DNA from 2 places in the Kitasatospora sp. NPDC051984 genome. Region 2 is predicted to be linked to the other one. Evidence: riboswitches for the same ligand, from Rfam matches in the RefSeq annotation. Region 2 holds a riboswitch; the other holds the start of a gene.
What was found. A riboswitch is a leader RNA that binds a small molecule or an ion and turns the genes downstream of it on or off. The one in region 2 is predicted to bind S-adenosylmethionine.
Positions count from the first base shown of each region.

Region 1: it holds a riboswitch for S-adenosylmethionine, as region 2 does, so the genes downstream of both, ACIHEI_RS09335 (aminotransferase class V-fold PLP-dependent enzyme) here and thrC (threonine synthase) in region 2, are expected to answer to the same signal.

Region 1 covers NZ_JBIUCB010000004.1:15,360-18,757, reverse strand. Annotated here, with positions in the region: gene ACIHEI_RS09345 (hypothetical protein) at 1-207, shown strand, start outside; gene trpD (anthranilate phosphoribosyltransferase) at 338-1,408, shown strand; SAM riboswitch class IV at 1,629-1,746, shown strand; gene ACIHEI_RS09335 (aminotransferase class V-fold PLP-dependent enzyme) at 1,794-3,155, shown strand; gene ACIHEI_RS09330 (Lrp/AsnC ligand binding domain-containing protein) at 3,160-3,398, opposite strand, start outside.
Region 2 covers NZ_JBIUCB010000001.1:71,050-74,447, reverse strand. Annotated here, with positions in the region: gene ACIHEI_RS00385 (MoaD/ThiS family protein) at 135-413, opposite strand; gene thrC (threonine synthase) at 446-1,726, opposite strand; SAM riboswitch class I at 1,744-1,872, opposite strand; gene ACIHEI_RS00375 (glucosyl-3-phosphoglycerate synthase) at 2,036-3,010, shown strand; gene ACIHEI_RS00370 (hypothetical protein) at 3,035-3,398, shown strand, end outside.

The DNA of each region.
Region 1 (3,398 bases), on a different contig from region 2:
CTCGGCCTCACCCGGCAGCTGAAGGACGAGATCTACGGCTGCCCGCCGGTGCTGGTGCTGATCGGCCGCCCGCAGGACTCCTGGCTGGCCGCCTGGAGCCGGGCCGACGCGGCGATCTCGCACCCCGTCGACCCGGTGGCGCTGGCCGACGCCGCGACCACGCTGCTGCGGGCCCGGGTGGCCCGGCGGGCACCGGCCGCGCGCTGACGCTTTCCGGCAGGTGTCTCAGCCGGCGTCTCAACTGGAGAGAAGGGGACGGCAAGTAAGGGCGGCCGTCCCCGCGCGCTCGATAGGCTGACTCCATTCCTCTGCGACAAGACGAGAGCTGGAGACGGCCATGGTGAACGTGCACTCTGCGAACGGCGGTAGCGACCCCGCGCAGGTGGTTCGCTCCTGGCCCGACCTCCTGATGGCCCTGATGCGCGGCGAGGACCTCGCCCAGGCCGACACCGCCTGGGCGATGGACCGGATCATGAGCGGCGAGGCCAGCCCCGTGCAGGTGGCCGGCTTCCTGATCGCGCTGCGCGGCAAGGGCGAGACGGTCGAGGAGATCTCCGGCCTGGTCGAGGCGATGTACGCGCACGCCGTGCCGCTGGACATCCCCGGGCCGGCCGTCGACATCGTCGGCACCGGCGGCGACCGCGCCAAGACCGTCAACATCTCCACCATGTCGGCGGTGGTCGCCGCGGCGGCCGGCGCGAAGGTGGTCAAGCACGGCAACCGGGCCTCCTCCTCGGCGTCCGGCTCCTCGGACGTGCTCGGGCGGCTCGGCATCAACCTGGACCTGTCGGCCCCGCGGGTCGCGGCAGTGGCCGAGGAGGTCGGGCTGACCTTCTGCTTCGCCGCCAAGTTCCACCCCTCGATGCGGCACACCGCGCAGGCCCGCGCCGAACTCGCCGTCCCCACCGTGTTCAACATCCTCGGCCCGCTCACCAACCCCGCCAAGGTCGGCGCCCACGCGGTCGGCTGCTTCGACACCCGGCTGGCCGGACTGATCGCCGGTGTGCTGGCCCGGCGCGGCGGGCAGGGACTGGTGTTCCGGGGTGACGACGGGCTCGACGAGCTGACGATCACCACCACGTCGCACGTCTGGGTGATCCGGGACGGGCAGGTGACCGAGACCCAGTTCGACCCGCGCGAGGTCGGGATCGAGCTGGTCGGGATCGAGGCGCTGCGAGGCGCGGACGCGGAGTTCAACGCGGCGGTCGCGCGGCGGGTGCTGAACGGGGAGCGCGGGCCGGTGCGGGACGCGGTGCTGCTCAACAGCGCGGCCGCGCTGGTGGCGCTGGAGCTGACGGACGCGCCGCTGGGTGAGCAGCTCGCGGCGGGGATGGTGCGGACGGCTGCGGCGATTGACTCCGGGGCGGCGGGGGAGTTGCTGAAGCGGTGGGCGGAGGCTACGCAGTAGCGGGGCCTTGAACCAACGGTCCGTCCGGGGAGGGGAGTTGCTCCTGTCCGGGCGGATCTTTCCGCTTGTGGGGGGCTGGTCGCGCAGTTCCGCCCCCTCGCTTCGCTGGGGGTACCCCCAGCGCCCCTGATGGGGCCACTGTGACTGGGTGTCAGGGGTGGGGCGTCCACGTTCTGGACGGGGGTTGAGGTCGTGGGCTGCTCGTGTATGGTCTTGCGCAGGTCATGAGTGGCAGCGCCAAGCCCCAGCTTGCTGTCCGGCAACCCTCCGTCCGTGGCGGGGTGCCCTGGGTGAGGACCGGGCTGCGTGGCGATCCGTCTGCGCGGCAAGCGCGGACTTCCGGTTGATGCACCCCGGGGTCCTTACCCTGTGGAGGAGTGCATCCATGTCTGTGACCGCCGAGATCTGTGAGCCGCTGGCCGTGCTGGGCCAGGACGTCGAGGTGCCGTTGGCGTCGGGCGAGAAGGTCGGGTACGCGGCGCTGGACTACGCGGCGAGCGCGCCGGCGCTGGCCCGGGTGTGGGAGGACGTGGCGGCGTACGCGCCGTACTACGGGTCGGTGCACCGGGGGGCCGGATACCTGTCGCAGCTGTCGACGGACCTGTTCGAGCAGAGCCGCCGGACCGTCGAGGAGTTCCTGGACCTCCGGGACGGCGACCAGGTGGTGTTCACCCGGGCGACCACCGACTCGTTGAACCTGCTGGCCGGTGCGGTGCCCGTCGGGACCGAGGTGTTCGCGTTCGAGACCGAGCACCACGCTTCGCTGCTGCCGTGGCGGCGTGAGGGATTGACGGTGCGCTACCTGCGGGCGCCGCGTTCGCACGGCGAGGCGGTGGCCGCGCTGGAGGAGGCGCTGCTGGGGGCGGCCGGGGGGCCGAAGCTGTTCTGCGTGACCGGGGCGTCGAACGTCACCGGTGAGCTGTGGCCGGTCAAGGAGCTGACCGAGGTCGCGCACCGGTACGGCGCCCGGGTGGTGCTGGACGCGGCCCAGCTGGCGCCGCACCACCGGGTCTCGGTGCGGGAGTTGGACGTCGACTGGATCGCGTTCTCCGGCCACAAGCTGTACGCGCCGTTCGGTGCCGGCGTGCTGGCCGGGCGGTCGGACTGGCTGGACGCGGCGGAGCCGTACCTGGCCGGTGGCGGGGCGAGCCGGACGGTGGCCCGGGAGCTGGACGGCTCGGTGGCGGTGGAGTGGCACACCGGCCCGGCCCGGCACGAGGCCGGTTCGCCGAACGTGATCGGCGCGTACGCGATCGCCTCGGCCTGCCGGGCGCTCACCGAGGCGGGCTTCGAGGAGCTGGAGGCCCGGGAGCGGGCGCTGGTGGCGAAGCTGACCGAGGGCCTGGCGGCGATCCCCGAGGTGCGGGTGCTCAGCCTGTTCGGTGAGGGCTCCGACCGGGTCGGCGTGGTGTCCTTCGTGGTGCGCGGCTGGAACAGCTCGCACTTCTCGGCCGCGCTGTCCGCCGAGTACGGCATCGGCGTGCGGGACGGGCTGTTCTGCGCGCACCCGCTGGTGCGGACGCTGCTGGGCGGGGAGGACGCCGCGCCCAGCCAGTGCGGGGCGCCCGAGCCGTCGCTGCCCGGGGAGCGCAGCCTGAACGCGATCCGGGTCAGCTTCGGCGCCGGCACCCCCGTCGAGCACCTGGACCGGTTCCTGACGGCCGTTCGGGACCTGGTGACCGACGGCGCGCGGTGGAGCTACCGCAACGAGGGCGGGCGCTGCGTCGCGGACACTCGGCAGCGCTGAGCGGCTACTCGCCCAGGCCGAGCGAGAACGCGGCCTCCAGGTCGTGCTGCGAGTAGGTGCGGAAGGCGATGTGGGTCTCGGTGTTGGAGACGCCCGGGACCTTGTTGAGGCGGCCGGGGATCACGTCGGCCAGATCCTCGTGGCCCCGGACCCGCACCATCGCGACCAGGTCGTAGGTGCCGGTGACGGAGTAGACCTCGCTGACGCCCTCGATGGCCGCGATCGCCTCGGCGATCTCGGGGA
Region 2 (3,398 bases):
GAATCACCGCTGCCCGCGCGCCCGGCCGATGTGCGAAGCCGCCGCCGGGCGGCTCGGAAATCGAATTCCGAGCCCGCGCCCGACGGCGGCGGAACGAATACGCGGGGCGGCCCCACCGGCCGCCCGGAGCTGCCTCAGCAGCCGCCGGCCACCGCCGGAATGATCGACACCGAGGCGCCGTCCTTGATCTCGGTCTCCAGGCCCTCGGCGAAGCGCACGTCGTCGTCGTTGACGTACACGTTCACGAAGCGGCGCAGCTTGCCGGTGTCGTCCAGCAGGCGGGCGGCGATGCCGGCGTGGTTCGCCTCCAGGTCGGCGATGACGGCGGCCAGGGTGGCGCCCTCGGCGGTCACCTCGGCGGCACCGCCGGTGTAGGTGCGGAGGATGGTGGGGATGCGGACGGTGGCGCTCATGGGGGTGCTCCTAGAAGAAAGTTTTGGGGGGATCAGGCGGAGACGAGACCGGCGGCGCGGAAGGACTCCAGCGTCGGGCGGATCACCGCGGTCATGCCGGAGTCGGCGACCGCGTCGAGGGTCTTCAGGCCGTCGCCGGTGTTGATCGCGACGGTCTCCTTGCTCGGGTCGAGCTGCCCGGTCTCGACCAGCTTCTTCAGCACGCCGACGGTGACGCCGCCCGCGGTCTCGGCGAAGATGCCCTCGGTGCGGGCCAGCAGCTTGATCGCCTCGACCACCTGCGCGTCGGTGACGTCCTCGACGGCACCGCCGGTGCGGCGGGCGATGTCGAGCACGTACGGGCCGTCGGCGGGGTTGCCGATCGCCAGCGACTTGGCGATGGTGTCCGGCTTGACCGGCTTGATCACGTCGCGGCCGGCCTTGAAGGCGGCGGAGACCGGGGAGCAGCCCTCGGCCTGGGCGCCGAAGATCTTGTAGGGGCGGTCCTCGACCAGGCCGAGCTTGATCAGCTCCTGCAGACCCTTGTCGATCTTGGTGAGCTGGGAGCCGGAGGCGATCGGAATGACGATCTGCTCGGGCAGCCGCCAGCCGAGCTGCTCGCAGATCTCGTACGCCAGGGTCTTGGAGCCCTCGCCGTAGTACGGGCGCAGGTTGACGTTGACGAAGCCCCAGCCCTCGCCGGCCGGGTCGCCGATCAGCTCCGAGCAGAACCGGTTCACGTCGTCGTAGTTGCCGTCGATGCCGACCAGCTCGCCGCCGTACACCCCGGCCATCACGACCTTGCCCTGCTCCAGGTCGTGCGGGATGAACACACAGGACTTGAAGCCGGCCCGGGCCGCGGCGGCGCCCACCGCGCCCGCCAGGTTGCCGGTGGACGAGCAGGACAGCGTGGTGAACCCGAAGGCGCGGGCGGCCTCGATCGCGCAGGCCACCACCCGGTCCTTGAACGAGTGGGTGGGGTTGCCGGAGTCGTCCTTGATGTGCAGCTGCGCGGTGAAGCCCAGCTCGCGGCCCAGGTTGTCGGCCTTCACCAGCGGGGTCCAGCCCGGGTTCAGGTTCGGCTTGCCCGCGACGTCGGCGGGGACGGGCAGCAGCGGGGCGTAGCGCCAGATCGACGCCGGGCCGGCCTCGATCCGCTTGCGCAGTTCCTCGGCGTCGTAGCCGGCGTAGTCGTAGGCGATCTCCAGCGGGCCGAAGCACTCCAGGCACGCGAAGCTCGGGCCGAGCGGGAAGCGGGTGCCGCACTCGCGACAGGACAGTGCGGTGGCCGGACCGAGGTCTACGGCGGCAGGTGCGGGGGTGTCAACAGCCATGATGGCGAGGCCCTTTCTCCTCATCTTCCCCGGGACGCGGTCGCGCCCGGGCCGGAATTGGCACCTGTCCCGCCGGGCCTGCTGGGCCGCGCGGGAGGGTTGCCGGGACTTCAACGGGCCGTTCCCTCAGTCCCTCTGGATGAGCTGTATGAAGTTGTGGTCGTACGCTGCGAGCGACCCCGGCGTGCGAAGGTCCGAGCGCAGTACGAAGACTGTAACGGAAGGCCGGTGCGGTCGAACCCCACCGTCCGACAACCGAGACAGAGCGAGACAGGGAGCGAGATCTTGGCCGAGCAGCCCGAGCCCGGGATACTGCCGGAAGTGGCCGACTGGCTGCGCCGCCGGTCCTGGACGGCCACCGACCGGCCGCTCGACCGGCTGCTCGCCGCCAAACGCGCCGCCGGCCCGGCCGGCACCGTCAGCGTGGTGCTGCCCGCCCTGGACGAGGAACCCACCGTCGGCGAGATCGTCACCACCATCCGCACCGAACTGATGGAACGCGTCCCGCTGGTCGACGAACTGCTGGTGGTCGACTCCGGCTCGGTCGACGGCACCGCCGCCGCCGCGGCCGCCGCCGGCGCCCGGGTGGTGCACCGCGACGCCATCCTGCCCCGGCTGCCCGCCGCCCCCGGCAAGGGCGAGGTGCTGTGGCGCTCACTGCTCGCCAGCAGCGGCGCGATCGTCTGCTACATCGACGCCGACCTGCGCGAATTCGACCCGGCGTTCGTCTCCGGCATCATCGGCCCCCTGCTCACCGACCCCGACCTGCACCTGGTCAAGGCCATGTACGACCGCCCGTTCGAGGCCGACGGCGCCGTCGTCCCGGCCGGCGGCGGCCGGGTCACCGAACTGGTCGCCCGCCCCCTGCTCAACCTGCACTGGCCGCAGCTGGCCGGCTTCGTCCAGCCGCTCGGCGGCGAGTACGCGGCCCGCCGCAGCCTGCTCGAACAGCTGCCCTTCCCGACCGGCTACGGCGTCGAACTCGGCCTGCTGGTCGACGCGTTGGAACTGGTCGGGCTCGACGCGCTGGCCCAGGTCGACGTCGGCGTCCGGCACCACCGCCACCAGGACGGCCAGGCCCTCGGCCGGATGGCCGCCACCATCTACCGCACCGCCCTGGAACGCCTCGACCGCGCCCACCGCCTCAAGGCCGACCCCGACCTGGTCCGCCCCCTGCTCACCCAGTACACCCGCACCGCCACCGGCTTCACCCCCCGCACCCACCCCGTCCCCGCCGCCGAACGCCCCCCGATGATCACCGTCCCCGAGTACCGCAACCGCTGACCGACGACCCGCGTCCGTCCCGGCATGGCCCTCTCCCCGGAAGCCGAACCCGACGCCGAAGCCGAGGCCGGACCCGACGCCGAAGCCGAGGCCGGACCCGACGCCGAAGCCGAGGCCGGACTCGACGCCGAAGCCGGATCCGGCCCCGCGTCCGCTCCCGCGCCCGGAAGCACCGGTGCCAACGTCGGCATCGGCTGTCTCGCCCTGCTGCTCGCGCCCGTCCTCGGCCTCCTGGTCGAGTCCCGGGTGCTGCGGCTGATCGAGGACACCTGGTCCGGCTGCCTGAACATGGCCTGGCAGGTCACCTACGACCTGACCGACGACGCCCGGTTCAACCTGCTCAACTCGTACGAGTGCAGCTACCTGTTCCTGCCGCCCCTCGCCGTCC